DNA from 3 places in the Paenibacillus sp. VMFN-D1 genome. Region 3 is predicted to be linked to each of the others. Evidence: riboswitches for the same ligand, from Rfam matches in the RefSeq annotation. Region 3 holds a riboswitch; each other region holds the start of a gene.

Region 1 (10,022 bases), on a different contig from region 3:
CCTTTCGGATCATTGCTTGGATCCCCGTTCGCAAAACGTTCGGGCATAATTTGGTAAAAAATTGCATCCTTTGCCCAATCCGGCACCTTAAACACGTCGATCTCATGTATGTAAGAAAATTCGTAATAGCCGCCCGTCGGCGCCGGACAATTTCGGTACAGCCCGTTGTCGAGCATGTAAATCGTTTCCTTGCCGGAAGTGATCCGGAACGCATAGCTAAGGCGTTTGTATTTAGGCAGTACGGCAGCTTCCCAATAATCGAACATATCGTCGGTCGCGGCTTTTTCCATCGTAATTTCAAAATAGGTCGAATCCCAGTCGTATTTGTCTCCGGTCATCGCAACTACCGTATCCACGTCGTTTCGTTTGGTGCGGACACGCAGATGTATCGTCTTCGGATCGTATGCATAGGCCCATTTGTCCCGAGGGACATGGTATAAAGCTTCCAGCAGCATGACTACACCTCCACTAAATATCTAGCTATTTAATACCTCATTCCCGGAATGATGAACCATGGCTGCCGCCGTATTCTGACGTTTCGGTAAACCTTTTGCGTAGGAGTCCCCATTGCGTGTAATTAAATAATAAGAAGCGTTTCTTTCAAAGGGTGCAGGTTTTTGAAGGGATTTATGCATCGATATGAGGAAGGAGAAGGGCTTTGAAACGGTAAATACATATTTATTCCGAAAAAGAGGTGAAGGTGACTAAAAGAAACAATAGAACTAGGAATAAATGGGATTAAAAAGCTGTAATCCGCCTTATTCTGGCTATTTTGAAATGTATTGACCACTGTATGAAAATGTCATTGCATAATCATGCATTTTTATTGTATGATTAGAACCGTGGTTTTTCGGGCTGAGCCGGATACGGATCATGCCTTTGAACAACAATAAGTATCATTGAAATGGACAGGAGAGATAGATATGAAAAAATGGGGTATTCTAACGGCATGCATTCTGCTGGCAGGCTCCCTGCTTGCCGGATGCGGAAGCAAACCTTCGACTGAGGGCGGCACGGCAGCGGGCGAACAGCCGGCCAGCGGCAAGACGATCGTGCTTGGAACAAGCGCGGACTTCCCGCCGTACGAATTTCATAAAATGGTGAACGGCAAGGACCAAATCGTCGGCTTCGATATCGAAATCGCCAAGGAAATCGCCAAAGACATGGGGGCGCAGCTTGAAGTCAAGGACATGAGCTTTGATGCGCTTCTCGGCGAGCTGTCCACCGGCCGTGTAGATTTTGTCATTTCCGGGCTTACACCAAACGAAGAACGCAAAAAACAAATCGATTTTTCGAACAACTACTATAAGGCGGAGCAGGCCGTTGTCGTCAGAGAGGCTGACAAAGACAAATACAGCACGATGAAAGCTCTTGAAGGAGCTTCGCTCGGCATTCAGAAGGGTTCCATCCAGGAGGACATCGCCAAGACGATTCCGGGCGCGAAGATCACCGGTCTGGGCAAAATTTCCGACATCGTGCTGCAGCTGAACTCGAGCCGCGTGGATGCCTCCATCATGGAGAAGCCGGTTGCCGAGGCATACATCAAGAACGTCAAAGGTCTGGTAATTGCGGATGCGGTTCCTGATTATAAGGAAGACGGCTACGCGATCGGGATCAAAAAAGGCAACACCGAGCTCGTGAACCAAATCAACAAAACGCTGGACCGTCTGAAATCCGAAAACAAGATTGAGCAGTACGTTGCCGAAGCGAGCGATTTGGCTGCACAGAAATAGAGGTTAAGCTGTCTGTTCTCATTTTATACGTCGGATAAAATAGCGAAGCGAATTCGCTATTTTTTCTGTTCAATGATGGGTACCTTGTTTCAAAAATGTCGCGATCTGTTGTATACAGGGAAAGGATGGGACAGGCAGGTATGATGACAAAGGAGGTTCTTGGGTCTTTATGAATATATTCTCCGTTTTTTGGGAATACCGGACGTATTTTGCGACAGGTATCCAGTATACACTGCTCCTGGCGGCCATCGGCGTCATCTGCGGCTTCGTGCTGGGCATTATTATATCCTTGCTGCGGATGTCCCGCTTGTGGCTGCCGAAGCTGATCGGTTCGGTATGGGTGGAAGTTCTCCGCGGTACCCCGATGGTTGTTCAGCTGTTTATTATTCACTACGGCCTCGTGGCCTTCGGGGTCAAATTTACGCCAATCGAGTCCGGTGCAATTACGCTGTCCATTAACAGCTCCGCGTACCTTGCGGAAGTGTTCCGTGCCGGAATCCAGGGGGTGGACCGGGGGCAGTCGGAAGCGGCCCGTTCCCTCGGAATGCCGCGCAGCATGACGATGCGGTACATCGTGCTGCCCCAAGCTGTAAAAAGCGTGCTGCCGGCCATTGGCAATGAGTTTATTACGATTATCAAGGAATCATCCATCGTATCGTTTATCGGCGTCACCGACTTGATGTACCAGTCGGGGGCTATCCAAGGGATTACGTATGATTACCTCAGTCCGCTGCTGGTCATTGCAGCCATCTACTTCATTATGACGTTTACCTTGTCCAAGCTGCTGGGGGCATTTGAAAGGAGGCTGAATACCGATGATCAGCGTTAAAGATTTGCGCAAATCGTTCGGCAAGCTGGAGATTCTGAAAGGGATCGACATCGACATCGCCAAAGGCGAGGTCGTCGTCGTGATCGGCCCCAGCGGCTCGGGAAAAAGTACCTTTCTCCGCTGTTTGAATCTGCTCGAAACCCCGACAGGGGGACAGATCACGTTTGAAGGCGAGCCGATTACGGACAAACGCCATAACATCAATGCCACACGCGAAAAAATGGGCATGGTGTTCCAGCATTTTAACCTGTTCCCGCATAAATCGGTGCTGCAGAACCTCATGCTGGCGCCGGTTAAGGTGAAAAAGCAGCCGCCGGCCGAGGCGGAACGGATTGCCCTTGACCTGCTGCGCACGGTCGGATTATCCGACAAGAAGGATGCGTATCCTTCCCAGCTGTCAGGCGGACAGAAGCAGCGGATCGCCATCGCGCGGGCGCTGGCCATGCAGCCCCACGTCATGCTCTTTGACGAGCCGACTTCGGCGCTGGACCCTGAAATGGTCGGCGAAGTGCTGGAGGTCATGAAGAAGCTCGCGGAGGGCGGCATGACGATGGTCATCGTAACCCATGAAATGGGGTTTGCCCGGGAAGTCGGCGACCGGATCGTCTTTATGGACGGCGGACAAATCGTCGAGCAAGGGACGCCTGCAGAAGTGTTCGGTAACCCGCAAAACAGCCGCACGAAAGATTTTCTGAGCAAGGTCCTTTGACCAAGAGCCTGCATCTACAAATGATAAAGCCCTGGACGAGAATATTACTCATCCAGGGCTTTTTTTGTACCTTTTTATGAATAAATCGTTAAAATGAATGAAGAAGTTGTAACTTTTTTGAAAGGAATTGAGCCGTTGCTCCCTTGCTTAAGTCAGCTAACAACTCTAAATAAAGCCTGATCATTCAAAGGTTTTGGATTGGTAACATTTTCATGAGCACTGGTTACAAAATTGTGATATATTTGTTGAGCCGAAACTTTTAAGGTAAAGTGCGGGGGATGTAATTTGTGTACATAGTACGCTTGGGGTGAATCGCACCAACAGGGCGTAGGGTTGTCTCCTCAATCCGAATCCGACAGCTAACTTCGCAGGCATCACGACTTAAGGAGGAACCATGAAAAGATTTAAAGGAATCAAGACACTTGCAGCCATCATCGGCATTTCTCTGGCGGTACAGTCGGTACCCACGTTTGCGGACTCGGTCCATGTAGCGAAGGATGGAGACACCTTCTATACACTATCTAAACAATATGGCGTTAATTTGAATCAACTGATGAATGCAAATCCGAATGTACAAGCAACCAATATTTATCCGGGCCTGAAATTAAACGTTCCCGGAGCAAGCACAGCCAAGGCATTTGCCGCAGAGGACAGCGGCTCCATCATCACGGCTGCTTCCCTGAACGTCAACGGCAATGACAAAGTCGTGGAAGCATGGGGTAAAACCTTCGATTACTCCAAAACGCTGGACGTCCGAGCCACGGCATATTCTTCCGCAGCTAGCGAAAACGGCAAGTGGGGCGCAGTGGATTACTTCGGCAACCCGCTGAAGCTGGGCACGATCGCGGTTGACCCGTCCGTTATTCCATTGGGAACGAAAGTGCTCGTTACCGGTCACAGCTTCCCGGGCCTTCCGAAGAAAGCCTTCGTAGCGACAGCTAAGGATACCGGCAGCGCGATTAAGGGGAAACGCATCGACATTTTCGTGCCGGGCAGCCCGGAAAGCGTCAGTGCCTTCGGATTCCAGGACGTTGAGCTGTACTTCATTAAATAGTCAATGCTATTCATAACAACACGGAAAAACCGGCTTTTGTACTCAAGCCGGTTTTTTTGTACGCTCAGCGCGTTACTTGTCTTTTGGAACGTGAAGTAACCTCGGCAGCGTGACGAATGAATAGCCTTTATTTTTCAAGGTCCGAATAATGTCCGGAAGGGCATCGATCGTACCGCTGAGATTGGATGTGGTTCCGCCTCCCGCATGCTGAAGAATGATCGAGCCTTGCCCAACGGTGGACAGCACGTTGCGCTTGACCGCTTCCTTGCCGATTCCTTTCCAATCCAGCGAATCGACGTTCCAGTTTACGATTTTGTAGCCCTGCTGCTTGGCCCAGCGTAGTTGGCGTTCCGTGATGTCTCCATAAGGGGGCCTGATCAGCTTGGGCTTATAGCCGACGATGCCGTAGAGCGTGTTCTCCGTCCGCTTAATCTCGGCTACATATTCGTCCATCTCCAATTTGTGAAACACGGGATGATTATAAGAGTGGTTTCCGATCACATGTCCTTCACGGACGATGCGCTCGACCAGCTCGGGATGCTTCTTCGCCCGGCTGCCCATCACAAAAAAGGTGGCTTTAATATGATGGGCTTTGAGCACATCCAGGATCTGAGGAGTAAACCTGGGATCCGGCACGTCATCAAAGGTTAGGGCCACCTCTTTGACGCGCGGACCGTGAATTTTGAACGTTTCGGGATATTTTTTGATCAACTGGCCGAGCGTAAGGATCTGCTGTTCCTTCCGCTTTTCTTTCGCCTCCCGGCTGCTGGTTTCCCGTGCAGGTTCGGAACCTGACGGATGTTCCGGGGGTTCACCGCCTTGAGCGGCGGCTGCCGGCCGCCCGGACTGCCAAGGACAGATCAACAACAAGATCAGCAGGGAAGACAGCAATACGCATAACAGCTTCTTTTTCATCCGTCTCGACTCCTTTCCACCGCGGACAAACAGCGAAAACATGATTATCCTTGTTATGTCCATAAGTTGATGCAATTATGTTGCTTTAAATCAGATGCTGGGCCACATTTTCATATCGTTCGGCAAAGCGTGTATAATAGAACTGATGGATTACGGTCGCTGCACATTGGCCGTAACCGCGAGGTATGGACAATGAGCGGCGGCGCTGCAATCATATAACCCTGTTGTCATATAGGCTTAATCACATACAACATAAAGGAGACACGAAGCAATGGCAGATCTATTTACACCTTATGTACTTAAAGGATTATCTCTGAAAAACCGGATTGTTATGCCTCCGATGTGCCAATATTCGGTACAGGCTGAGGACGGGATCCCTAACAATTGGCATTATGTCCATTATGTATCCCGCGCAGTCGGCGGTGCCGGATTGATTATCGTAGAGATGACGGGGGTTCACCCGGACGGACGGATTACGAACCGGGATACGGGAATATGGGATGACGGGCAGATCCCTGCTTACCGCAAAATCGTCGACGAAGTGCACGCCTATGGCGCAAGGATCGGCATCCAGCTGGGCCATGCCGGCCGCAAGGCGGAAGACGCGAACCCGCCTGTAGCCCCATCGGCTATCCGTTTTGACGAAAAATATAAAATTCCGAGAGCTTTGTCCACCGAAGAGGTCCAGAGTCTGGTTACCGCCTATGGGGAAGCGGCCCGGCGCGCTGTGGAAGCCGGCTTTGATACGGTGGAAATACACGGTGCTCACGGCTATTTAATCCATCAGTTCCATTCACCGCTGACCAACCGAAGAGACGACGCGTATGGAAAAGACCTGGCTTTGTTCGGAGAAGAAGTCGTGAAAGCCGTCAAGAAGGCGGTCCCTGAAGACATGCCTGTTCTGATGAGAGTGTCAGCCAAGGAGTACGTGGACGGCGGTTATGACGTCGATTACTGCGCGGAAATCTGCCGACGATACCGGGATGCGGGTGTAGACGTATTCCATATTTCCTCCGGCGGTGAAGGTCATATCGGATCGAACGGCGGACCGAAGGCCGGCTCGGGGTACCAGGTGGAATTGGCGGAGCAAATGAAGGCAAAGCTGGATGTGCCGGTAATTGCTGTCGGCCGCTTGGAAAATTACGAGGAAGCGCAGCAGGTGGTGCTGGAAGGAAAGGCGGATCTGGTCGCAGTCGGCAGAGGCATGCTGAAGGATCCTTACTGGGCGCTCCATGCGGCTCAAGAGCTGAACGGAGAACAGAAGATCCCGAAACAGTACTTGCGCGCTTTTTAACGAGGCATTGCGGAAATGAAGCTAATCAAACATTCATAACAAAACGCTGGAGTCAGATCGGTTGGATCGCTCCCGCGTTTTTTTAAACGGTAAACATAGCCTTGAATGAAGGCTCGTTGCTGCTATATTATGGAAGATGAACAAAGCCGAAAAAAATTTTGGCGATTTTTGAAACGGTCCTAAAACTGCTGCGTAAAAGAGTATCAAGAAGAACACATTAACCTTTCAGGAGGAACAAGAAACCATGGCTATTTTCAAAAGACTGCGCGATTTAACAATGTCCAATATTAATGCGATTATCGATAAGGCAGAAGACCCGATCAAGATGACGGACCAATACATCCGTGATATGACCGAAGATTTGGAAGACGCGGAGAAGGCTGTAGCCGCTCAAATCGCCATCGAGAAAAAATTCAAGCAGTTGTACGAAGAGCAGCAGGCGCTCGTTGAGAAGCGTACCCAGCAGGCACACACCGCAGCCCAGGCACAGAACGTTGAGCTGGCCCGCCGTGCGCTGGAAGAGAAAAAATCGGCTGAGCAGAAAATGAACGAATACAAAGCAAGCTACGACCAGAACAAGGCTTCCGCCGACAATCTCCGTGCTAAGCTTGAGGAAATGCGCAAGCAGCTCACCGAAATGAAGAACAAAAGAGAGACGCTGGTAGCCCGCTATAATGCGGCCAAAGCGCAAACCGAAATCAACAAGGCGATGAACGGTTTCAGCACCCATTCTGCGACGAACGGCATGAAGCGGATGGAAGAGAAGATGCTGCAGATGGAGGCGCAAGCCGAAGCCAGCAACGAAATGTCCGCCAAAGGCAAATCGCTCGACGACGAGTTCGAACAGCTCGGTAAGGACAAAGAAGTTGAAGATGAGCTGGCAGCGCTCTTGAAGCAGTACGAGAACAAATAATCTGCCATAAACCGGGTATGATGAATAGCGAAGGGGAACATTTGTCATATTTCTCCTTCGCTTTTATTATGTATGAGTGAGACGTTGAGAAGATGTGGAGGCTAAGGTGGATGGATTTTAATATCATTAAAGGGATTCTGGTATGGACAGGTTCCGGGGCGATCCTGCTCTTTATTTTGATGTTTGTGGATTCGCTGTTTACCAAGTACAAAGATTTTGAAGAAGTGAAGGCGGGCAACATGGCGGTCACCTCGCGCCTGGTCATCAAGCTGCTGTCCCAGGGTTACATTCTGTCCGTTTCGATTCGGACTTCGAATAACCTGCTGGAAGCGCTTGTCGTATCGATCGTCTCCTTCTTGATCTTACTCGTGCTGGAAGCGATCGTGCGCGTCTTGATGAGATGGTGGGCAAAGCTTGACCTGGATACAGGTACACAGCAGGGCAAAGTGGGTTACGGCCTGTTTGCCGGTACGATCCATTTGGTGGGCGCCCTCATCATTACCGCCTGCCTGTAGCATGACCCCAATATATATTAAAGTTTGATTACCTAAGGAGTTATAGCATATGAGTGTATTTAAAAGAATCGGCAACCTGTTTGCCAAGCCTGAACCGCCGAAACCGGAGAAAAGCATGCTGGCGCTGATGCCGGGAGATATTTGCGAGGTATCGCTGGTCACATACGAAGTCATCGGACGCGTGCACAACCGCGGAAGAAACGCCGTTCTGCTCACGCTCCGGGACGGGAACACGATCGCTTACCTTCATATTGAAGAGCGCGAGACCTTGGAGTATGAATTGTACGCTCCCATCGACGGCCGGCTTGACAATCCTGCCGAAGTACCAACCGAAATCGAACTGGACGACCGGGTTTACTATATGGAAGAAGAATACATCGGTCATGTGTTGATTCAAGGCAAAACCCCGTTTACGCAAGGGGGAGAGCAGCACGTATGGCAGTACCAATCCGACGATTATCATCTGCTGCGGATCGAGTGGCAGAACGGACGCTTTATGCTGTATGAAGGAGAGAAAGTAATCCCAGGTGATGTGAAAGTCATCCGGGCCAATTAGAGGTGGGGCACATGATGGGTAAGAAGAGAAGCAGGTTTCTCGGCCTGAAGCTTCTGCTTGTCGCCAGCCTTGTGCTGTCTCTGCTGACCGGATGCGGCATCGGCTCGCCAAACGTCAAGGAGACATATCCGCTGGAGTCGGTGAACCGCGACGGTAACGCTACGTCGTATGTGTACCGGGCCGCGGACAAGACGGTTCCCGAGGTTGCGAAGGAGCTGACGGACGAGAAGAAGCCCGACCAGATGTCGCCGGAAGATGCCGACCGGATGTTTCTGGTGTACGGTAACGAATGGTACCATCTGCAGAAAGATACCGCCAAGCCAAGCGATACGCTGATCGAAATCGACTCGCAGCAGTATGTGCAGCGGAATTACGATTCAAGCTTTCTTCAGGGATATCTGACGGCTGCGCTCATCGGACAACTCTTTGATTCGTTCGGCGGCGGAGGCTCTTACCGGGGGTATACGAGCAGAGACATTTATCAGCCGAAGCAGGGAACGTACCACAAGCCGACGACCAACGATAAAAAGGTCGCGCCGCCGCTGACGGTTGAGAAGAAGGGCTCGATTCTCCGCCGCGGCAAAAACAGCGACACGAATCCGAGCGTCGGTTCCGGAGGCAGCATTTTTGACCGGAAGAAAGATACCAAGACTCCGAGCAGGGGCAGCATTTCAAGGGGCGGCAGCAGCGGCTCCGGCCTGTTTGATGCACCGAAGCGGTCGTATACGAAGCCGAAAACCCGCGTCGGATCAGGCAAGATCACAAGGCGCAGGTGACGGCTGGCCGCAAGCGAATATCCTGATGCCGTGTTCACGGCAGATGAAAACGCACGAAGCATGGATTCGTGCGTTTTTTTGTGTCATGATAGACAGTGGAGATATTCAGTTACGGAAGGATGATACATAATGGATCAGACACGAACCGATTACGATAAATTTCACCGGAAACCGATGCAGGTCAAGGATGCCCAAAGGCTGATCGCCGGGTATGTCGAGGCAGGCGCTGTAGAAACGGTACCACTGGCGGAGAGCGTCGGGCGCTTTCTGGCCGAGCCCGTTACCGCCCCGCATCCGTTTCCGCGGTTCCGCCGCTCCGGAATGGACGGGTACGCGATTCGGTCTGCCGACACGGCTTCTTGCAGCTCGGACGATCCGGTCTGGCTGGAAGTCATCGACGAGATTCCTTGCGGCAGCGTGTCCAGCCAAGTGATCCGGCCGGGGACGGCTGCGCGGATCATGACAGGCGCCGAAGTGCCGGACGGCGCGGACGCCGTCGTCATGCTGGAGATGACGGAGCAGCAGGAAAAGGACGGACGTGTCCGGGTCGGACTGAAGCGAAAAATCCAGGAGGGGCAAAACATAACCCCGATCGGCCTGGAGGTTCAGGAAGGACAGCTGCTGCTTAGCCCGGGGACCCGTATTTCGGCCGGGGAAATCTCGGTGCTGGCGACGTTCGGCATTCATCGTGTCCCGGTGTACCGCAAGCCGCGGATCGCGATTTTCTC
Region 2 (10,022 bases), on a different contig from region 3:
TGACCGCCGGTTTAAAGAGATTCAGATGCAGGGAGACCGTCTCGCTAGATCGATGACAATCCGCGAGTTGAAGGCCTACCGTATGCTGGTCAAACGGTTTCTGGAGGATACGGTCCGCCGTGGAGTCCGGATGAAGGAAGCTCGTGGCTGGGACCGCAGAGGCCGGGGCAAGCGCTACAATCTGATTGATGAAATCGACTCGGCCCTTTTGGGACTGGCCGACGATATGCTGGAGAGCGAACAGGGGAAAATCGAGCTGCTGCAGCGGATTGGGGAAATCCGCGGTATGCTGATCAATTTGATGTTCTGACAGATTAGAAGAAATAGGAATAGGTAAAGCCCTTCGTACATGATAAACTATAGGTATAGAAAGAATGCCGTATTGTAACATCGATGCGCCGGCCAGGCGATCCGTCTTCCGGTCCATCGATATTGGGAAGAGAGGAAATATGTCTTTTGCAGATATTGCGGGTCAGGATGCGGCAAAGCAAATGCTGCAAAACGCCCTTCGCCGAAGCTCCGTCAGCCATGCTTATATATTCAGCGGTCCAGCGGGGAGCGGGCAGATGAAGACGGCCCGGACGTTTGCCCAAGCGCTCTTCTGTACTACGCTTGAGGACGACGCCTGCGGACAATGCCTCGAATGCCGCAAAGTAGAGCACGGCAATCACCCCGATCTTCATCTCCTTGCTCCGGATGGTTCGTCTATCAAAATCGACCAGATCCGCGACTTACAGCGGGTCTTTTCCTATCGTTCGGAATCAAAGAATCCGAAGGTATATATTATCGACCAGGCTGATACGATGACCGTGCAGGCGGCCAACAGCCTGCTGAAGTTTCTGGAGGAGCCGCCCATTCCGGCCGTGGCGATTTTGATTACGGAGAATGGACAGGCTCTGCTCCCAACGATTCAGTCGCGCGCGCAGCTGGTGCCTTTTACCCCGCTCAGCCCCGGGCTGATGCTGCAGACGCTGGTGGATGAAGGATACCCTTCACCGCTTGCCAGATGCGCCGTTCACCTATCGTCGGGACTGGACGGATGCCGCGAGCTGATGGAACAGAATTGGTTTGCAGAAATTAGAAACGTAGTGTTACAATTAGGGAAGGAAGCTCTAGGCCGAGGCAGCTCCGCTCTGGTGACCGCAGGGCAGAAGGTGTTCAAAGCCGGGTTATCCGATCACTTGGATACACTGCTTAATTTGTTTCATTTGTGGTTCAAAGATATGCTTCACGTCCAGTACGGTAAGCACGAAAGTATCGTTTTCATAGATCAGTTGGACTTTTTGTCTACACATGCTTTAACCCGCAGCACGGCACAATGGGTCTCCTATATGGATTTAGCCGCAGAATGCAGGAAAAAATTGCGCTACAATGTGAATAGCCAACTCTGTCTTGAACAGTTTTTAATCGGTTTGGAAGGATAGCTTCAAGGCTAGCCAATGGTCTCTGGCATATAAGGGGGTTAGTTTTTGTACAGTGTAGTGGGTGTCCGTTTTAAAAAGGCGGGCAAAATTTATTACTTCGATCCGCTCGATTTCCCGATTGAGAAGGATAACAGCGTTATCGTCGAAACGGCGCGCGGTATCGAATACGGCAAGGTTGTCGTTGGAAAAAAAGAGGTGCAGGAATCCGATGTGGTCCTCCCGCTGAAGAAGGTCATCCGGATCGCCGGTGATTCTGACGCACGGGTTGTGGAAGAGAACAAGCAGGCCGCCAAGGATGCTTTTGCCACCTGTTTAAATAAAATCCGCGATCACGGCCTCAAGATGAAGCTGGTGGATGTGGAATTTACGTTTGACCGAAATAAAATTATATTTTATTTTACGGCTGAGGGAAGAGTGGATTTTCGCGAGCTCGTCAAGGATCTGGCCGGTATTTTCCGGACTCGGATCGAGCTTAGACAAATTGGTGTACGTGACGAAGCCAAGATGCTGGGCGGTATCGGCCCATGCGGTCGCATCCTTTGCTGTTCGTCCTGGCTCGGCGATTTCGAGCCTGTATCCATCAAGATGGCTAAAGACCAGAGCTTGTCGCTGAATCCGACCAAAATCTCCGGCTTGTGCGGAAGACTCATGTGCTGTCTGAAATATGAGCATGATAATTATGAAAGTGTGAAGGAAGAGCTGCCATCAGTAGGCAAAATCGTCATCACATCGTTGGGAGAAGGCAAAGTGGTCGGTATCAATGCCGGCAGCCGAAGCGTCCATGTCCAGCTGTTTGAAATCAGCAAGGTCAAGGAACTGCCATTGGATGATGTTGTCATCAAGTAAACCGTAGAGGTTACTTTCGGGGTGGAAACTTGGAAAAGAAAAATATTTTTGCACACATTCAAGAGATGGAAACACAAATGGAGCAGGTTCACAGTGATCTGGGTGAAATGAAGCTTCTCATCAAAGAGCTGCTGGAGGAAAACAACCGCCTGAGCCTGGAGAATGAGCAGCTGCGCAAAATATTAAAAGGAGCCATACCGGAGGAAGGATCCCCGCTGCCACAACCGGCCCATGCCACAGCAGAGCAGGAGCATGAGATCGAGGACGTGGTGGGGGAAGGATACGACAACCTCGCGAGGCTGTATCACGAAGGTTTCCATATATGCAACGTCTATTATGGACATTTGCGCACAGAAGGCGATTGCCTTTTCTGCCTGTCTTTTCTGAATAAATGAAGCCGTAGGATAACTCCCTACGGTTTTTTTTCAATGTTTTTATGGTTTACAATGGTTTTATGTAAAGTACCAAGGAAGGTTACCCTATGCTGCAGAGAAGGAAAATGAAGAATGAAAATCGATAAATCACAGGTAAGTCTGCGGCCGACGGAACGTCTCGACGATCTGCTGACGCACGACTTGCATATTATCCAAAGCGACGAAGTGTTCAGCTTTTCCATGGATGCGGTGCTTCTGGCACGCTTCGCGGGAATTCCGGCCAAGGGGAGAGTGCTCGACCTGTGTACGGGGAACGGCGTCATTCCGATGCTGCTCACCACCCGTACCGCGGCGGCCATCGAAGGTATTGAAATTCAGCCCCGTCTGGCGGACATGGCCCGGCGGAGCGTGGAGCTGAACGGCTTGAATGACCGGGTTCTCATCCGTGAAGGCGATTTGCGGGAGCTACACAAGGAGACCGGGCACGGCGTATATGACGCTATTACGGTCAATCCGCCCTATATGCCGCTGAACGGCAGCGATATCAAGCTGAATCCTCACCAGGCGATCGCCCGCCATGAAATCAGCTGCACCCTGGAAGAGGTTATTCAGACCTGCTTCAGATTGGTCAAGCCCGGCGGGAAAGTCAGCATGGTTCATAAGCCGCAGCGGCTTGCAGACATTATATCGCTGATGCGGCAGCATCGGCTGGAGCCGAAACGGATTCGCTTCGTTCATCCGAGGGCCCATTTGGAGGCGAATATGGTGCTGGTCGAGGCGATGAGGGAGGGCAAGCCGGAGGTACGGTTGCTGCCACCGCTCATTGTATATAATGAGAATAACAGCTACTGTCCGGAAATTCTGGATATTTATTATGGAGCTAAAGAGGGAAAAGAATGAGTCTGAGCATACAAAGCAGTTTTCAGGAAAAAGAAGAGGGCGCGCCGGGTTCGTTATACCTGGTGGCCACACCCATCGGCAATTTGGAGGACATGACGTTTCGGGCGGTAAACACGCTAAAGGCCTGTGACATCATCGCCGCAGAGGATACAAGGCAGACGCGAAAGCTGCTCACCCATTTCGACATTTCCCCGTCTATGTTGTTCAGTTATCATGAGCATAATAAGGCGGCAAGCGGACCCGAATTAATACGCTATATAATAGAAGGAAAAAATTTGGCTCTCGTCAGCGATGCCGGTCTGCCGGCGATTTCCGACCCCGGGGCCGACCTCGTCCAGCTGGCGTTGGAACAAGGAATTTCCGTTATCCCGGTCCCGGGTGCCAATGCTGCGTTATCCTCCCTGATCGTGTCGGGGCTTCCGACCGAGCGATTTACGTTTATCGGTTTTCTTCCCAGGGAACGCAAAGAGATTCAAGCGGTGCTGGAGCCGCTGCAGGCGGCATCCGGAACGCTGCTGTTTTACGAATCGCCTCATCGGGTAATGAAGACACTCAAGGCCATCCTTGAAATTCTCGGCAATCGGAGAATTGTGCTCGCCCGTGAGCTGACCAAGCGATATGAGGAGTTTGTCAGGGGAACCATTGAAGAGTGCCTCGAGTATCTGGAGGAGCATGCCCCGATTGGCGAATACTGCCTCGTTCTGGAAGGCGCGGATCCGAAGGAGGAGCAGAAGCAGCGGGATGCCTGGTGGCAGGAGTTGACCGTGGAACAGCATGTGCAGCATTACGAAGGGGAAGGATTGCCAAGGAAAGATGCCATGAAGAAGGCGGCCGCCGACCGCGGCGTTTCCAAAAGAGATGTATATAACGCGCTATTGTAACGAATGCAGTGGTGAGGGAGCAGTAGGTAGAAGAGGGAGAATTGGTGGGTAAACCACATTTTTGAAAAGACAGTCGCCTTTTATAGGGATGAAAGTTTTTCCGAAGATAGGGAATTTGTGGCAAAATGGAAGCAGCCGGGGTGGGACGTCGTTCGGCTGCTCCTCTTCTCCTTGGAGCGGTCATATCGTCTTCAATCAAAAAAAATGCCTCCCACGGCCGGGTTCTAAGCCGAGGAGACACCAAGGAGATATGAAAAAGGTTAGAATTAACAATTTGAATTACTCTTATTATATACTAAAAATCTTAATTTGTCACAGGTGTTGGGATTTCTGAGATGCAATCGTGACAAACAATTTTTCCTTTGAAGTAAGTAACATTCTCGGCATTGCCGCAGAAGATGCAGGCCGGTTCGTATTTCTTGAGCATAATACGTTCTCCGTCCACGTAAATCTCAAGTGCGTCTTTCTCTCCAATGCCCAAGGTACGGCGCAGTTCAATGGGGATAACTACCCGACCCAGTTCGTCTACCTTTCTTACAATACCAGTTGATTTCATCATAACTGATCATTGCTCCTCTCGCCATAGTTTTAAAATGTCATAATTCGACAACGTTCTCTCTTTAATGATATCAATAATACCAACGATTCCCAAAACAGTCAACCAGTAAATTTGGTTCAATAACCTTACAAATAGCATAACAGCTAGGAAATCACTCATATCAGGATTCTTTTCCAATTATATCGCCTTGGTAGTATAATGTCGATTTGGAAAACCTTAATTCTGCTTATTTCGACATGTATCGACATCAATTGTCAAAAATATTTCAAAATTAAAACACTTAACAACCCGAATTTCACAAAATGAATGGAGTTGACCTGAACATGAACCCACTAAGTGAGGAAAAGGTTTTTAAAGATCCGGTTCACAATTATATTCACGTCCAGGACTCCACGATTTGGAGGCTCATTAATACAACCGAATTTCAGCGCTTGCGGCGGATCCGGCAGCTTGGAACCTCGTACTTGACGTTTCATGGAGCGGAGCACAGCCGTTTCTCCCATTCTTTAGGGGTATATGAGATTACACGGCGGATTATTTCGCAATTTGAGCGCAGCGGGTATCCGGATTGGCCGAAAGAAGAGAGGCTGCTGACGTTGTGTGCGGCGCTGCTGCACGACCTCGGACACGGCCCCTTTTCCCATTCGATTGAAGAGGCCTTTCATATGAATCATGAAGACTGGACGCGCCGGATTGTCACCGGAGATACGGAAGTGAATGATATTCTGAGCGAGATTGCTCCGGACTTCCCGGACAAGGTATCCGCCGTTATCGCGAAGACCTATGATAAACCGATTGTGGTGAACCTCGTTTCGAGCCCCTTGGATGCCGACCGGATGGATTACCTGCTTCGGGATGCCTATTACACCGGGGTGAACTACGGCACGATTGATATTGACCGTATTTTACGGATGCTCCGTCCTTACCAGGGGAGAGTGGTGGTCAAGGAGTCCGGGATGCATGCCGTGGAGGATTATTTGATGTCGAGGTACCAGATGTACTGGCAGGTCTACTTCCATCCGGTAACCCGCAGTTCAGAAATTATTTTGCGCCAAATTTTCCGGCGGGCCAAGGAGCTGTACCAGGATGGTTATCCATTTGGCTTTATGGTCGAGCCGCTGCCGCAGCTCTTTGAAGACAAACTGGACGTGCAAGCTTATCTGAAGCTGGACGAGGCGCTGATTCAAACGGCCTTCCTCCAGTGGTCCTATGAGGACGACCGCATACTCAGCGAGCTGTGCACCCGATTTATGCACCGCAAACTGTATAAATATGTAGAAATGGACTCCGTCGATTTGGAAATGATCGATGAAATCCGCCGGGAGTTTGGACAAGCCGGAATGAACCCGGAATATGATCTGGAGATTGATTTTCCGACCGATCTTCCTTACGATGTATTTCGTCCGGGTGACGAGTCGAGCCAGAAACAGATCCTGCTGCTCGACCGCCAGGAGCAGCTGCGGGAAATATCCGAGGTGTCGGATATTGTCCGCTCCATCAGCGGCATTCACCGCGGGAAATATCACTTGTATTATCCGGAAGATAAACTGGAAAAGGCGATAACCGATCTTTCTCCTTCGATTTCCCGCATTTTCAAGCTTTAATGACAAAATACCGTACGAAAAGGAATAAGGGTTACCGACAAGAAAGGAGTTCAAATTCATGGAACTGTTCGACACGCACACCCATCTGGATGCGCAACAATTCGACGAGGACCGGGAGCGGGTCATTGACAATGCCGTACAAGCCGGTGTAACCCGGATGATCAACGTTGGTTTTAACCGGGAGACGATTCCATCGACGATGAAGCTGGTGGAAACGTATGATTTTATATATGCGGCCATAGGCTGGCATCCGCAGGACGCCGTTTTTATGCAGGAAGGCGATCTGGAGTGGATTGCATCCTTATGCAGTCATCCCAAGGTGGTGGCCATCGGTGAAATTGGACTGGATTACTACTGGGACACCTCGCCGAAGGACGTGCAGCACCGGGTCCTCCGCCAGCAAATTGGACTGGCCCGAGAGCTTAACATGCCAATTGTTATACATAACCGGGACGCCCATGAGGATATTGTGAAAATATTACGGGAAGAGAAGGCCGGCGAGGTCGGCGGCGTCATGCATTCGTTCTCGGGGAGCTGGGAAACGGCGAAGCTGTGCCTGAATATGGGCTTCCATCTTTCGTTTGGCGGACCTATTACGTTCAAGAATGCCAGAGTCCCCAAAGAGGTCCTGGCTCAGGTTCCGATGGACAGGCTGCTCATCGAAACCGACTCTCCTTATCTCACGCCGCACCCCTTCCGAGGGAAGAGAAACGAGTCGGCAAACGTCCGTCTGGTCGCTGAAGCTGCAGCCCAGATTAAGGGGGTTGACCTGGAGGAAATTGCCCAGATTACCACCCAAAATGGGCTGGAACGATTTGGAATTGTGTGAAATCGGGAGAAAAACAGCCGAAAAAATGAGCATGAGCGAATGATTAAAGAATTTTAACAAACAAAACGCCGAATATTACATTTTTTTAACCACTTTTTCAAATAAACGTGGTTGATTACCGCTTTACAACATGCATCAAAACAGGATATCATCTTTTCAGTGAATCATTGAGCTGTCGTTAAGGTCTTACCTTCGCAGCTTTCATGAACCAGTCTCGCTGAGTCTCCCGCATGGGAGAACGGGGGAACCAATACTGGAGCGGGTCATGACAGACCGGAAGCGGTCCCATGCTCGCAAACGTATTTGATTTCTTTCTTGGGTCTCTGGGGTGAATTGAACGGCTTTACGCCATGAGCGTAAGGACGCGAATAGGGCGGCTCTCTTTCGCCCGAACCCGACAGCTAACCCCGTAAGCGGATAAAGAGAGGTACCCTCGTGCATGACAATTCCGATATTCAGACATCCGGAAGCCACGAAAGAGTCCTCGTAAGCTCTTTTCTATCGGCTTCTTTTGTTTTGAATAAAGGAGAGGCAGTCATCATACTGTTGTATAACAGGAGGTGACAAATCATGATGGAGAGATTGGTTCATGGTGCAAGAACGCATGCTTTCTGTGGGTTCTTGTAAAAAATTGAGTATAGTCGCGTCAAATACAATCATGCATAACTCTAGACGGCGAGGCTATGAAGGAGGATCGAGAAAGTGGGCGTTTTCCAACCAGAGAAGACCCATGATTCAAAAATCTCCAGCATGTCTTACGCATTGCGATGGAAGCATGAGAATTTGCGCCAGATCTCCACTGCAGCTATCGTTTCAATCGCGGTTACCCTGATGATCTTGCTACTCGTGTACAGTCAATCGCGAAAACAAGTTTATTTGGTAGTAGACGGTCAAATGAAATCTGTACAGACCAATACATCTTTACTTCAAGAAATGCTGGATGAGCAGGAAATCAGTCTGAAACCCGAGGACCAAATATCGATGCCGCTGAGCGGGGCTATATCCGACGGCGACAAGGTCGTGATCGACCGCGCGAGTCCTGTGAAGGTGACGGCTGATGGTGCAACGAAGCATTTGTATACAACGGCCAAAACGGTCGGCGACGTGCTGAAAGAAACCGGCGTCAAAGTCAAGGAAACGGACATTGTCACGCCGGCTGTCGAAACGGCGGTCTCCACCAACACGGACATCCGGATCGTCCGGATGAACAAACAGGTGGTACAGCGTCATGAATCCCTCCCCTTCCGGGTGGTAAAAACCTCCGACCCCAGCATTTACAAAGGCGAGTCGCGGGTGATTCAGCAGGGATCTCCTGGCGTCATGGTGCAGTACATTGAGAAGAAGTACAAAGACGGCAAGCTGGTGTCCATGAAGATGGTGGGCAAAAAAGTGCAGACGGTGACCAAGGATAAGGTCATTGCCGTCGGCACGAAGAAAAAGCCTGTTCCCGTAGTGACCGAAGTCAAAACAGCCGTTGCCAAAGCTTCTTCTACCCCTGCCAAGGTGAAGAAGGTCAGCAGCAGCAGTAACAACCGGGTCAGCAAGGCCGGCGTTGACTTTTCCTACAAGAAGCTGATCAAAGTATCCATGACCGCTTATTCGTCTGGCGAGTCCGGAGTCGGCACACGCACCGCCACAGGAACACGCGTCGCGGAAGGCCGCACGATTGCGGTTGATCCAAGCGTCATTCCTTTGGGATGGTGGGTTTACATTGAAGGCATTGGCTTCCGTCGTGCGGAAGACACGGGCGGAGCCATTAAGGGAAATAAAATCGATATATACTACGATTCCGTCCAGCAAGCACGCAACTTTGGCCGTAAATCCGGCCTTAAGGTGTACGTGATTGGTCCGGTCAAACCGGAGCTGAACTAATTTCGTTTTACTTTGCCATTCTAATGTTATAGTATTATGATCATGAAAATGTCATGCTAAAGAAGAGGAGCATTCCTCTTCTTTTTGTTGTTAATTTACAGCAGTTTGTCTATACCGGGACCCCGCAAAGTACCTGAACAGGCATCATGGTTTATGCCCACTTGCAGGGACTTGGCTGTCCGGCGGCATTGACGGGTATAATGTACTCGAAAGGAAGACATGAATCATGATTAAAGAAGTCATTGTGGTGGAAGGCCGGGATGATACCGTGGCCGTGAAGCGGGCGGTGGATGCCGATACGATCGAGACGGGCGGCTCCGCCATCAATGCGCGTATACTCCAGCGGATCGCGCTGGCTCAGGAACGGCGGGGGGTCATTGTGCTGACGGACCCGGACCACGCCGGCGAAAGAATCCGCAAAATCATTACGGCCAAGGTGCCCGGCTGCAAGCATGCGTTTATCCCGGAGGCCGATGCTACCCGCAAGGGGGATATCGGTGTGGAGAACGCCTCGCCTGCGGCGATCCGCAGAGCTTTGGAGCGGGTTCACACCTCTTATGAGGGGGCGGAAAGCCAGATCGACATGGAGGACCTGATGGAGGCGGGGTTGATGGTGCACCCGGATGCCGCCGCCCGGCGGATGGCGATGGGCAACCTCCTCGGTATCGGCTACTGCAACGGCAAGCAATTTTATAAGCGACTCGCCATATTTCAAATATCTCGCGAAGAATTC
Region 3 (10,022 bases):
CTCACCAGCGGATACGCAATCCCGCATAGGACGATCAGCACCAGACTCGTGCGCAGTGCGACACCCCACAAGGAACCGTTCCACTTTTCTTCGCCAACCGCCGTCGTCACTGTCGTCTTCATATCGTATCATCCCTTTTTCATAATCTACGCTTATCCATTTCTTTAATTCATTTGATCTAAATCCACAAATGGACCACCAGATCAATCAGCTTGATGCCGATAAAAGGCGCAATCACGCCGCCAAGGCCAAAGATCAGCAGGTTGCGGCTGAGCAGCCGCGACGAGCTTACCGGCTTGTAGGCCACCCCTTTCATCGCCAGCGGGATGAGCAGCGGGATAATGACCGCATTGAAAATCAGGGCGCTTAAGATCGCCGAAAGCGGCGAGCCGAGCTTCATGACGTTCAGCACGTCCATTTCCGGGATGGCGGCCATGAACATGGCGGGAATGATGGCAAAATATTTGGCCACGTCATTCGCAATGCTGAACGTGGTAAGCGCGCCGCGGGTCATCAGCAGCTGCTTGCCGATGGCCACGACCTCGATGATCTTCGTCGGATCGGAATCGAGGTCGACCATGTTGGCCGCTTCCTTCGCGGCCGCCGTGCCGCTGTTCATCGCGAGCCCGACGTCGGCCTGGGCCAGCGCCGGCGCGTCGTTCGTGCCGTCGCCGGTCATGGCGACCAGCTTCCCTTCGGCCTGCTCGCGGCGGATGACCGCGATTTTGTCCTCCGGCTTGCTCTCGGCGATAAAGTCATCGACGCCCGCCTCCCGGGCGATCGTAGCCGCAGTCAGCGGGTTGTCGCCGGTACACATGATCGTCTTGATCCCCATCTGCCGGAGCTGGTCAAAGCGTTCCTTCATGCCGGGTTTGACCGTATCCTTCAGGTGAATCAACCCGTAAATACGGCTGTCCACAGCGACAGCCAGCGGCGTACCGCCTTCCGACGCGATTTTATCGGATTCCATATCCAGATCCGCCGGAATACTTCCGCCTTGGGCCTGCACCCATCGCTTCACCGCGTCCACCGCCCCTTTACGGACATGCCGCCCATCCACCAGGTCGATGCCGCTCATCCGCGTCTCCGCCTTGAATTCGATAAACTCTCCAGCGGCGGCCGCCTCCGGATGAACCTCTATCGACTGCTTCTTCACCAGTTCCAGCACGGAGCGGCCTTCCGGCGTCTCGTCTTTAACCGAGCTGACGGCCGCCCAATAGGCGGTTTCTTCGTAATCCGCGTCCCCCACCGGAATGAACTGGCTCGCCATCCGGTTACCGAAGGTAATCGTACCCGTTTTATCCAAAATGATCGTGTTGATGTCGCCGGATGCCTCGACAGCTTTCCCCGACATGGCCAGCACGTTGAACTGCGTAACCCGGTCCATGCCCGCGATGCCGATGGCGGACAGCAGCCCGCCGATCGTCGTCGGAATGAGGCATACGAGCAGGGAGATCAGCACCGGGATATCCAGCGAAATGCCGAAATACTTGGCAATTGGCGCCAACGTGACGACCACAATCAGAAATATCAAAGTCAGTGTTGTAAGCAGCGTGTTAAGCGCAATTTCATTAGGTGTTTTCTGGCGCGCCGCCCCTTCGACCAGGGATATCATCCGGTCCAGGAACGATTCGCCCGGGTCGCTTTTAATCATCACCTTGATCTCGTCGCTGACGACGCGGGTTCCCCCGGTGACCGAGCTGAAATCGCCGCCGGCTTCTTTGATCACCGGTGCCGATTCGCCGGTAATCGCCGATTCATCCACCGATGCAAGACCTTCGATGACTTCCCCGTCACCCGGGATCATCTCGCCCTGGGAGACGATGACGACATCGCCTTTGCGCAGCTCGGCCGAACTGACGACCTTGATCTCGCCGCCCACCATTTTGTTCGCCGTCGTGTCTTTTTTGCTCTTCTTGAGCGTATCGGCCTGGGCCTTGCCACGGCCTTCCGCCAGCGCCTCCGCGAAATTCGCGAACAGGACGGTGAAGAGCAATATCAGAAACACGGTCAGATTAAACCCTATCCGTCCCTCGGTATGAAAATAAGAGGGAAAAAGAACCATCAGCAGCACCACGAAGGTGCCGACCTCCACAACGAACATAACCGGATTTTTCATCATTACGGCCGGGTTCAGTTTCATAAAGCTGTCTTTCAGTCCCTGTTTGGCAATGCCGCCAGACAGCATACTTTTGCGTTGTCCGCTCATGACTTGCTCCACCTCTTTAGTTAAGTGTTAAAAATTCGGCGACCGGCCCCAAAACGAGGACCGGAAGGAACGTCAATGCTCCGATCAGCAGCACGGTTCCGGTCAAAATGCCGGCGAACAGCTTGTTGTCCGTCCGGAAGGTACCCTGGGTCTCGGCAACCTTCTGCTTCACCGCCAGCGAACCTGCAACGGCGAGCAGTGCGATAATCGAAATATATCGGCCGAGGAGCATCACCAGACCGGTGCTGACGTTCCAGAATACGGTATTGTCTGCCAATCCCTCGAACCCGGAGCCGTTATTCGCCGCCGAGGAGGTGAACTCATAGAGCGACTGGCTCAAGCTGTGATACGAAGGATTGGAGAAGGCGTCGGTTCCCAGATGCGTCATAAACGAAATCGCCGTCGGCGCAAGAATAATGAAGGGATGCATCAGAATCGCCACCGCGATCAGCTTCATCTCCCGGGCTTCGATCTTCCGGCCCAGAAATTCCGGCGTCCGGCCAACCATCAGGCCGCAGATAAATACGCCGAGGATTGCATACATGATCATATTGACGAAACCGACCCCCTTGCCGCCGAACACGACGTTCAGCATCATTTCGGCCAAGGGCGCAAGTCCTCCCAGCGGCGTCAGCGTATCATGCATGTTGTTGACCGACCCCGTCGTTGCGGCGGTGGTGACGGTTGTGAACAACGCGGACTGCGCGATGCCAAAGCGCACCTCCTTGCCTTCCATGCTGCCGGCCGTGCTGTTGATTCCCAATTGGTTGATCAGCGGGTTGCCGGCTTTTTCCGAGAAATACGTCAGGCACAGGAACGCTACGAACAGCGTCATCATGACGCTGAAAATCATCCAGCCCTGCTTCTTGTTCCGGGCGAACCGTCCGAACGTGTAAGGCAGTGACGCCGAAATCGTCCACATGCTGAGAATTTCGATTACGTTGGTCAGCGGGCTTGGGTTCTCGAACGGATGGGCCGAGTTGACACCGAAGAAGCCTCCCCCGTTCGTTCCGAGGTGCTTGATCGATTCCAGCGAGGCTACAGGACCCAGCGGAATCTGCTGCACGCCGCCTCCCAGCGTTTGCACGGCCCGCATCGGCTCCAGCGTCTGCGGCACTTTGAGCCCGACCAGCACCAGGGTTACGATGAGGGCAAGCGGCACGAACAGGCGGACATGCGCCTTGATAAAATCCTCGAAGAAGTTCCCGAGCCCCTCACCCCTGCGGGTGATGCCGCGCATAAAAGCAATCGCGATAGCCAGGCCCGAGGCTGCCGAGGTAAACATCATCATCGTGATGACGATCATTTGGCCAAAATAAGACATGCCGCTCTCTCCGCTGTAATGCTGGAGGTTCGTGTTCGTCATAAAGCTGATGACCGTGTTGAAGGACAGGCTCGCCTCCATATTGCCGATGCCGCTCGGGTTGCCCGGAAGGGCGCCCATCGTTCGCAGCAATATATAGCTGATCGCTACCAGAAAGATATTGGTTGTGATCATGCTGAGCGCGTACTTTTTCCAATTCATGCTGCCCCGCTGCTTCAGCCCGATGATCCGGTATAGAACTCTTTCTACGCCGCCGAAAATCCGGTCCGTCCGGTTCGGTTCATTGGAGAACATATGATATACGTAAGTGCCTACCGGCTTCACGAGCAGCAGGAGCACGAAAATGACGATACAAATTTGCAAAATATCCAAGGCTGGCTTCCCCCTCTTACGAGCATGTTCTGTTTTGGCCCCTTGAGGCTTACAGATTTAAAATACCGGTCAAAATTTTTCCGGATGGATCAAGGCGTAAACCAAATAGATAAAGACAAGCACGGCGAATGCCCCAACGACAATCATTGGTCTTTGCCCCCTTCTTCCACCACTCGGCCGCACCAATGAAGAAATAACAAGAACACGCCAAAGGTGGCAGCGAGCGCAAGTATCATATATACATCCATCATCGTTTCCGGTCTCTCCTTTGCATGGTTAGAATCATCTTTATTTCAGTAAAAATCCGACTTCGCCGTTTAAGGTATAAATGATGTGATCTGCACCAAGCCCCCGGTAAATGCCGGGTGAGCTGCCCCTCTGCGTAATGACATATACCGGTTCCGACGTCCAGGGACGGCAGATCTGCAAATAGCGGCAGGTCAGGTTGAGGCTGCTTTCAAACAGAAAGATTTTGCCGACCTCTATTTCGGGCACCACCCAATCCTCCGCGTGATTCGTATTCAGCCGGATGATCCTCTGCACCCCCATTTTTCTCAAAAGGCGTTCCTCCCGGGCACTGTTGGTCAGAACGGCAAAGGGCCTCTTCCAATACATCAGCAGCTTGATAAAATTGCGTCCCGCCTCGTTCGGCGCGGTCACGATGACGACGTTGTCCATTTCAAAGGCTCCTCCTGTGCGGCAGCCGCGAATACGCAAAAGAAGCCGCAGGGAAAGAAGGACCTTTCCCGCGGCTTCTTGAATGTGGACGAATATGAAGGATCGTCCTATATTCAAAATGCGCACGACAAGTGCTGCCTCTCCCGTTACGCTGACGAGGTTAGCTGTCGGATTCGGGCGTGAGAGTCGCCCTACCTTCCGGTACTTACCGTACCGGAAAGATTCACCCCGGCGGCTTCCATTCCAGGCGGCCGCTGTGGTTCCCCCGCTCCCGGCCGTATCCGGCCGAAATTAAGCGTTATTGATAAGTGTATGTGATTGTGATGAATGCTCTCTTTTGTTCCAGTAAGCTAAAAAAGGGTAAAAAAAACACAGAGGCCAGCTGATCCCCCTGTGATCCGAAAGTTTATTCGGGTCGCAAGTTTCATCATTCCTCTCTCAAACGACGCTTACGAGGTTAGCTGACGGATTCGAGCGGTGAGAGTCGCTCTACCCGGCCGGATCCATGGCATCCGTAGCCGGGATTCACCCCTGCGGCTGGCAGCAGACCCCCGACTCTCACACCGGTTCGCTGCTCCATGGCACGCGTTTGGTTCCCCCGATTTCCGCGCTTTTTTGCGGAAACTCAGCGATTAGTAATGGAAACTGTATTGAATACGCTCTGAATCATACACCCGCTCCTTCCAAGCTGTAAAGGCAGTCTAAAAATCATGAACCGCGAATTTTGGAACATTCAGGACCTTATTAGCGCTTACATTTTGGCTTTTTGACTTCTACCTCTTCCATGCTCCCGATTTGACGCATTTATGGAATCCAGGTCATTCGGGGACACTGGCTCGCAGGAATATCCGCATTGACTTTACAGTTCAATCGTTTAAAATTAAATTGTGTGCTTGGTAAATGCTTCGGCTGGATGATGATTCATAGCAGTACAAAAGGAGGAGGATGGCAGTGAGCGTCTATGATTTTCAAGTGAACACGCTGCGCGGCAAAGAGGTATCGTTAAAGGAATATGAAGGTGACGTGCTGCTGATCGTGAACACGGCCAGCAAATGCGGATTTACGCCGCAGTTTCGCGGGCTGCAGGAGCTGTACGACGAGTTCCGCGACCATCATTTTCAAATTCTCGGCTTTCCGAGCAACCAGTTTGCCAATCAGGAGCCGGGTACCAGCGAGGAGATCGGCGAATTCTGCCAGATGAATTACGGGGTCACGTTCCCGATGTTTGAGAAGATCGACGTCAAGGGCAGCAACGCCCATCCACTGTTTCAATACCTGACCCGGGAAGCGCCGGGTGTGCTCGGATCGAAAGCGGTCAAGTGGAACTTTACCAAGTTCCTGGTCGATTCCAAGGGCAGGGTCATCAAGCGTTACGCGCCCAAAACGACACCGGACAAAATCGAAAACGACATCCGTAAGCTGCTTGCATCCGGAAAAAGCGAATAGGCAAATCAGCCCTACAAAATAACGCTACTTGCTGCGATCCGAATTCACTAGCTTTGCGGGACCCCGAAATATACGAAAATGCAATAAGCAAAAAAAGAAGCTCCCCTGGATTTCTCCAAGGAAGCTTCTTTCTGTGTTCATAGATGCGGTAGAGAGGACTCGAACCTCCACGGGCGTACGCCCACTACCCCCTCAAGATAGCGTGTCTGCCATTCCACCACTACCGCATAATATCCAAAGTTCATTTAGCGAACTTTTTTATTATACACAAAATCATCCGAATTGTAAAGGGAAATACATTAAAACACCATCCATGTAATATTATATAACACATAAAACAACAAAAACAGTGATTAAGTCGCCCTAACATTGACAAATCACAATATTTATGTAATATTAACTTACAAATAATAGTGATCGATGATTTAACTTCGCAATTCATGTAATATTTATTACCACAACAAAATGGAGGTGACCGCGTTGAACGACAAAAGCACCAAACTGCTCGATTACGTGCAAACGCTGGATAACGACTTGTCGGTCGGAGGCTTCAGCCATGTGTTCGACCTCCAAACCCGGATTGCAGAAGGGCGCATCCAGAGCCAGGAAGAGCTGGAAGGGTTCATCCTTCATCCGATGATGAATCGTTTGGTCCGCCAAGACGGCGCGGCCATTCTGGCGATTTACGCAGCTGCCGACCAACGGGATATCCGTCAGATCGCCCGGATTGACCGGTACATCCTCGGAAGAATCGCTGCCCATGAAAATGATGAAGCGGTGCGCCAACGGGGCAGAAGACTTTTGAAACTGGCCCAGGCTCTGTACCCCTGGCTCAATCTAAAGGTTCTTGACGAACTCGCGCAGAAGGAGCTGTCTCCCGTCTGCCTGGCCACGGCGCATGCCTATGTCAACTATCAGCTCGGGTCCAGCCGCGACCACACCGTTTATGGCTATATGCAATCTGCGGTCTGCACATGCATCCAGCTCGCTGCCCGCTCGCTGAGCATTCCGCCTCACGACGCCAAAGCGTTGGCCGGCAAATGGACGGCTGAAATGGAGCGCGCATGGACAGCGGAGAAAGACTCCCTGCCCACAGACCTTTTCAATATCCAAGAGAACGACTCCCATATCGCCTCGTGATCTCTTTAACAACACCACAAAGGCACTCCGCTCTGCCCTGCCGCAGCGAAGTGCCTTTTCTGTTCCCATGTATGTACTTGACCTTCATCTTACTGATCGCGGGACTGGTTCTTCCGGTATTCCACAAACTTGATGTACTCCTTGATAAACTCCTTCTCGTGATCGGATAGCGGCATTTCGTTTAACTGCCTTCCGTTTTCCCACAAATAAGGATCCTGCTGCTCTTTCACCATATACGGCCCCGGTTCCTTACCCAGAATCAGCCAATCAAGGCTGACGCCGAAAAAGCTCGAAATTTCGATCAATTTATTGGTGCTCGGGGTGGACTTCCCCCTTTTCCAATCTCCGAAATTCCCCGTGCTGATATTAAGCTGCTCGCAAAACGACTTTTTGGTCATCCCCTTCTGCTTAATCAATGCCTCAATACGTCCGTAAATGGATTGCATAAAAAACCGCCTTCCAGTCATGTCGCAAAAAAAACGACGCATTTAAGTAATTTTACGCTTGAAATATGACGCAAAAACGTGTATAGTATTCTTTATATTAGGAATTTCCATACCTATGGCTCTTATTGTATCATTAGTCCCTTTTCTAATCCAACCGCCCTGCAATCATTCACTTCATATCTGACATTACCTTTCCAACGCGATTCGGGCCCGCTTATGACCAATACCAAGACAGGGAGCGACCGCTTTTGCACACACTCGACATTTCTTATCATGAATTGATCCATGCCATGAGGCAATGTATTGCCGTCGTGGATGCCGGAGGAGTTATCATTTCAGTGAACCACGCCTGGATTCAAAGCGCATATGACGAAGGCGTCCCCCAATCCTTTAACTGGGTTGGTATTAATTTTATGCAAATCGCCGACGCCCTTTCAGGAGAAGACGAACAAGACCTGGACAGACTCCAGGCGGTTTTGCAGGGTATTTCTACATACTACAGGAACGAATTCCGGTCGAGCTGCATCCAGCCCTCCCGCTGGTTTCAAATCGAGGCTTTCCCACTCCGGAACGGCGCCAGGGAGGAACCCCAGGGAATGATCGTCTGCCTGTCGGATATCAGCCGAAGCAAGCAGCTCGAGAACGACTTGATGACCGCCTTATCCCAGATCCGCACTCTACGCGGATTGCTGCCCATTTGCGCTGTCTGCAAACGAATTCGCGATGACGATGACTTGTGGAATTCCATCGAGAGTTTTTTGCAAAAGCATGCCCACACCGAATTCACGCACGATATTTGCCCGGACTGCATACGGCGGCTGTATCCCAAGTACTCGTCCATATTGGACACACCTACTCACCAGTAGCTGTACTACCTCCAGTCTCTTCCCCAACCAAACACTTCTTCAAAATCATCGTCAACGCGCCGCAGTTTTTTTCGTTGACGTTCTTTGTTCATATCCATATAATTGTTATGACAATTATATTTTGAAGGAGTGTTTTCCCTGACCCGCTTCTCATCTTCGTCCCAAACGATCGGTTTCCGATACGGAAATATGTCCCGCAGAATGTCTTCTATTTTTGCAGGCCTGCTTAAACCTTACGGCATCACACCCGAGCAATGGTCCGTACTGTACCAGGTTCACCTCCAGGAAGGGATTAACCAGAAGGAACTCGCGCTTCGTTCCGGCAAAGACCAGCCCTCCATCACCCGCATTCTCGATGTGCTGGACAAGAAAGAACTGATTCAGCGCAAGCCGGATCCGGCCGACCGCCGGGCTTATTTAATCTACGCCACGCCAGCCGTGCAGGAGCTGATGAAAGAAACGATCCCGATGGAGCTGAAGCTTAATGACGAGCTGATCGCCGGCATTACGGACGAGCAATTGGAGTCACTGAACCGCATCATGGATCAAATCAATAAAAATATAGATCGAATTTTAATGGAGTAGGAGTCACCTATGAACGACACCCGAGAGAAACTGTGGACACGTGAGTTTATTATGCTTACGCTGTGCAACCTGCTGTTATTTTTAAATTTGCAAATGATCGTATCCCCTCTGTCCGGCTATGTAAAAGAACATTTTCACGCCAGCGCCTTCATGGTCAGCATGTTTACGACCCTGTTCTCGCTGGCTGCGATCGTGGCGCGCCTGTATTCTGCCAAGGCTTTGGAGAGAGGCATCCGTAATCAAATCTTATATATCGGCCTTGCCTTAGCGCTGCTCGCCACCTTCGGTTACCTGTGGAGCGGCACGATGGCACTGCTGCTGCTGATGCGGATCGTGTTCGGCGTGGGCTTCGGCATGGGCAGCACGACGCTGCCTACGATGGCATCCGGTATTATACCGGTCCGCAGGCTGGGCGAGGGCATGGGCTATTTCGGACTGTCGACAAGCATCGCCCTTTCGCTTGGACCTGTTATCGGGACGGCGCTTCTGGAGAACAAAGGGTTCGACACGCTGGTATATGCTACGCTAATCGTTATTGCCCTGATCTTCCCGCTGGTCATTCCGCTGACCAAAAAGGTAACGCCGGCCGCCCCGGCCATTCCAAAAGAATTTACGGCGGTGCCCCAGAAGCAGGGCTTTCCGAAAGCGCTCCTTCTGCCCAGCCTGATGAACCTGCTGATGTCCATTACCTATGGCGGACTGCTCAGTTTTATTAATTTGTTCGGAAAAGAGGCCAGCCTCGCGAACGCATCGCTGTTCTTTCTGTTCAATGCGGTCGCCGTCGTGCTGATTCGGCCCATCTCGGGCAAAATCTACGACCGCAAGGGACATATCGCCCTGCTCATTCCGTCGGCGGTGCTGCTCATTGGAGGGCTATGGCTGCTGTCTTATGCCCATACCACCGGATTTTTAGCCCTGGCTGCCTTGTGTTACGGCCTCGGATTCGGTACGGTTCA

Evidence for each region. Region 3 has a riboswitch for cyclic di-AMP ahead of C7820_RS16110 (hypothetical protein). Riboswitches for the same ligand answer to the same signal wherever they lie in the genome.
Region 1: another riboswitch for cyclic di-AMP. It lies ahead of C7820_RS04435 (3D domain-containing protein); the one in region 3 lies ahead of C7820_RS16110 (hypothetical protein).
Region 2: another riboswitch for cyclic di-AMP. It lies ahead of C7820_RS32075 (resuscitation-promoting factor); the one in region 3 lies ahead of C7820_RS16110 (hypothetical protein).

Annotation. Positions count from the first base shown of each region.
Region 1 is NZ_QRDU01000001.1:926,543-936,564, forward strand. Features, by position in the region: gene C7820_RS04415 (alpha-glycosidase) at 1-455, opposite strand, end outside; gene C7820_RS04420 (transporter substrate-binding domain-containing protein) at 924-1,733, shown strand; gene C7820_RS04425 (amino acid ABC transporter permease) at 1,903-2,562, shown strand; gene C7820_RS04430 (amino acid ABC transporter ATP-binding protein) at 2,549-3,271, shown strand; cyclic di-AMP (ydaO/yuaA leader) riboswitch at 3,510-3,662, shown strand; gene C7820_RS04435 (3D domain-containing protein) at 3,666-4,325, shown strand; gene C7820_RS04440 (polysaccharide deacetylase family protein) at 4,398-5,240, opposite strand; gene C7820_RS04445 (NADH:flavin oxidoreductase/NADH oxidase) at 5,512-6,534, shown strand; gene C7820_RS04450 (PspA/IM30 family protein) at 6,779-7,447, shown strand; gene C7820_RS04455 (DUF350 domain-containing protein) at 7,558-7,962, shown strand; gene C7820_RS04460 (DUF4178 domain-containing protein) at 8,012-8,518, shown strand; gene C7820_RS04465 (DUF4247 domain-containing protein) at 8,533-9,294, shown strand; gene C7820_RS04470 (molybdopterin molybdotransferase MoeA) at 9,424-10,022, shown strand, end outside.
Region 2 is NZ_QRDU01000009.1:49,047-59,068, reverse strand. Features, by position in the region: gene C7820_RS32120 (YaaR family protein) at 1-310, shown strand, start outside; gene holB (DNA polymerase III subunit delta') at 450-1,424, shown strand; gene C7820_RS32110 (PSP1 domain-containing protein) at 1,470-2,270, shown strand; gene yabA (DNA replication initiation control protein YabA) at 2,300-2,665, shown strand; gene C7820_RS32100 (tRNA1(Val) (adenine(37)-N6)-methyltransferase) at 2,777-3,544, shown strand; gene rsmI (16S rRNA (cytidine(1402)-2'-O)-methyltransferase) at 3,541-4,425, shown strand; gene C7820_RS32090 (AbrB/MazE/SpoVT family DNA-binding domain-containing protein) at 4,730-4,984, opposite strand; gene C7820_RS32085 (HD domain-containing protein) at 5,308-6,588, shown strand; gene C7820_RS32080 (TatD family hydrolase) at 6,647-7,417, shown strand; cyclic di-AMP (ydaO/yuaA leader) riboswitch at 7,623-7,849, shown strand; gene C7820_RS32075 (resuscitation-promoting factor) at 8,120-9,289, shown strand; gene rnmV (ribonuclease M5) at 9,516-10,022, shown strand, end outside.
Region 3 is NZ_QRDU01000002.1:179,379-189,400, reverse strand. Features, by position in the region: gene kdpC (potassium-transporting ATPase subunit KdpC) at 1-122, opposite strand, end outside; gene kdpB (potassium-transporting ATPase subunit KdpB) at 179-2,209, opposite strand; gene kdpA (potassium-transporting ATPase subunit KdpA) at 2,226-3,905, opposite strand; gene kdpF (K(+)-transporting ATPase subunit F) at 3,975-4,052, opposite strand; gene C7820_RS16110 (hypothetical protein) at 4,194-4,583, opposite strand; cyclic di-AMP (ydaO/yuaA leader) riboswitch at 4,719-4,891, opposite strand; cyclic di-AMP (ydaO/yuaA leader) riboswitch at 5,014-5,224, opposite strand; gene C7820_RS16105 (glutathione peroxidase) at 5,535-6,029, shown strand; tRNA gene C7820_RS16100 (tRNA-Leu) at 6,174-6,256, opposite strand; gene C7820_RS16095 (urease accessory protein UreF) at 6,510-7,169, shown strand; gene C7820_RS16090 (helix-turn-helix domain-containing protein) at 7,259-7,615, opposite strand; gene C7820_RS16085 (PAS domain-containing protein) at 7,864-8,481, shown strand; gene C7820_RS16080 (MarR family winged helix-turn-helix transcriptional regulator) at 8,683-9,066, shown strand; gene C7820_RS16075 (MFS transporter) at 9,076-10,022, shown strand, end outside.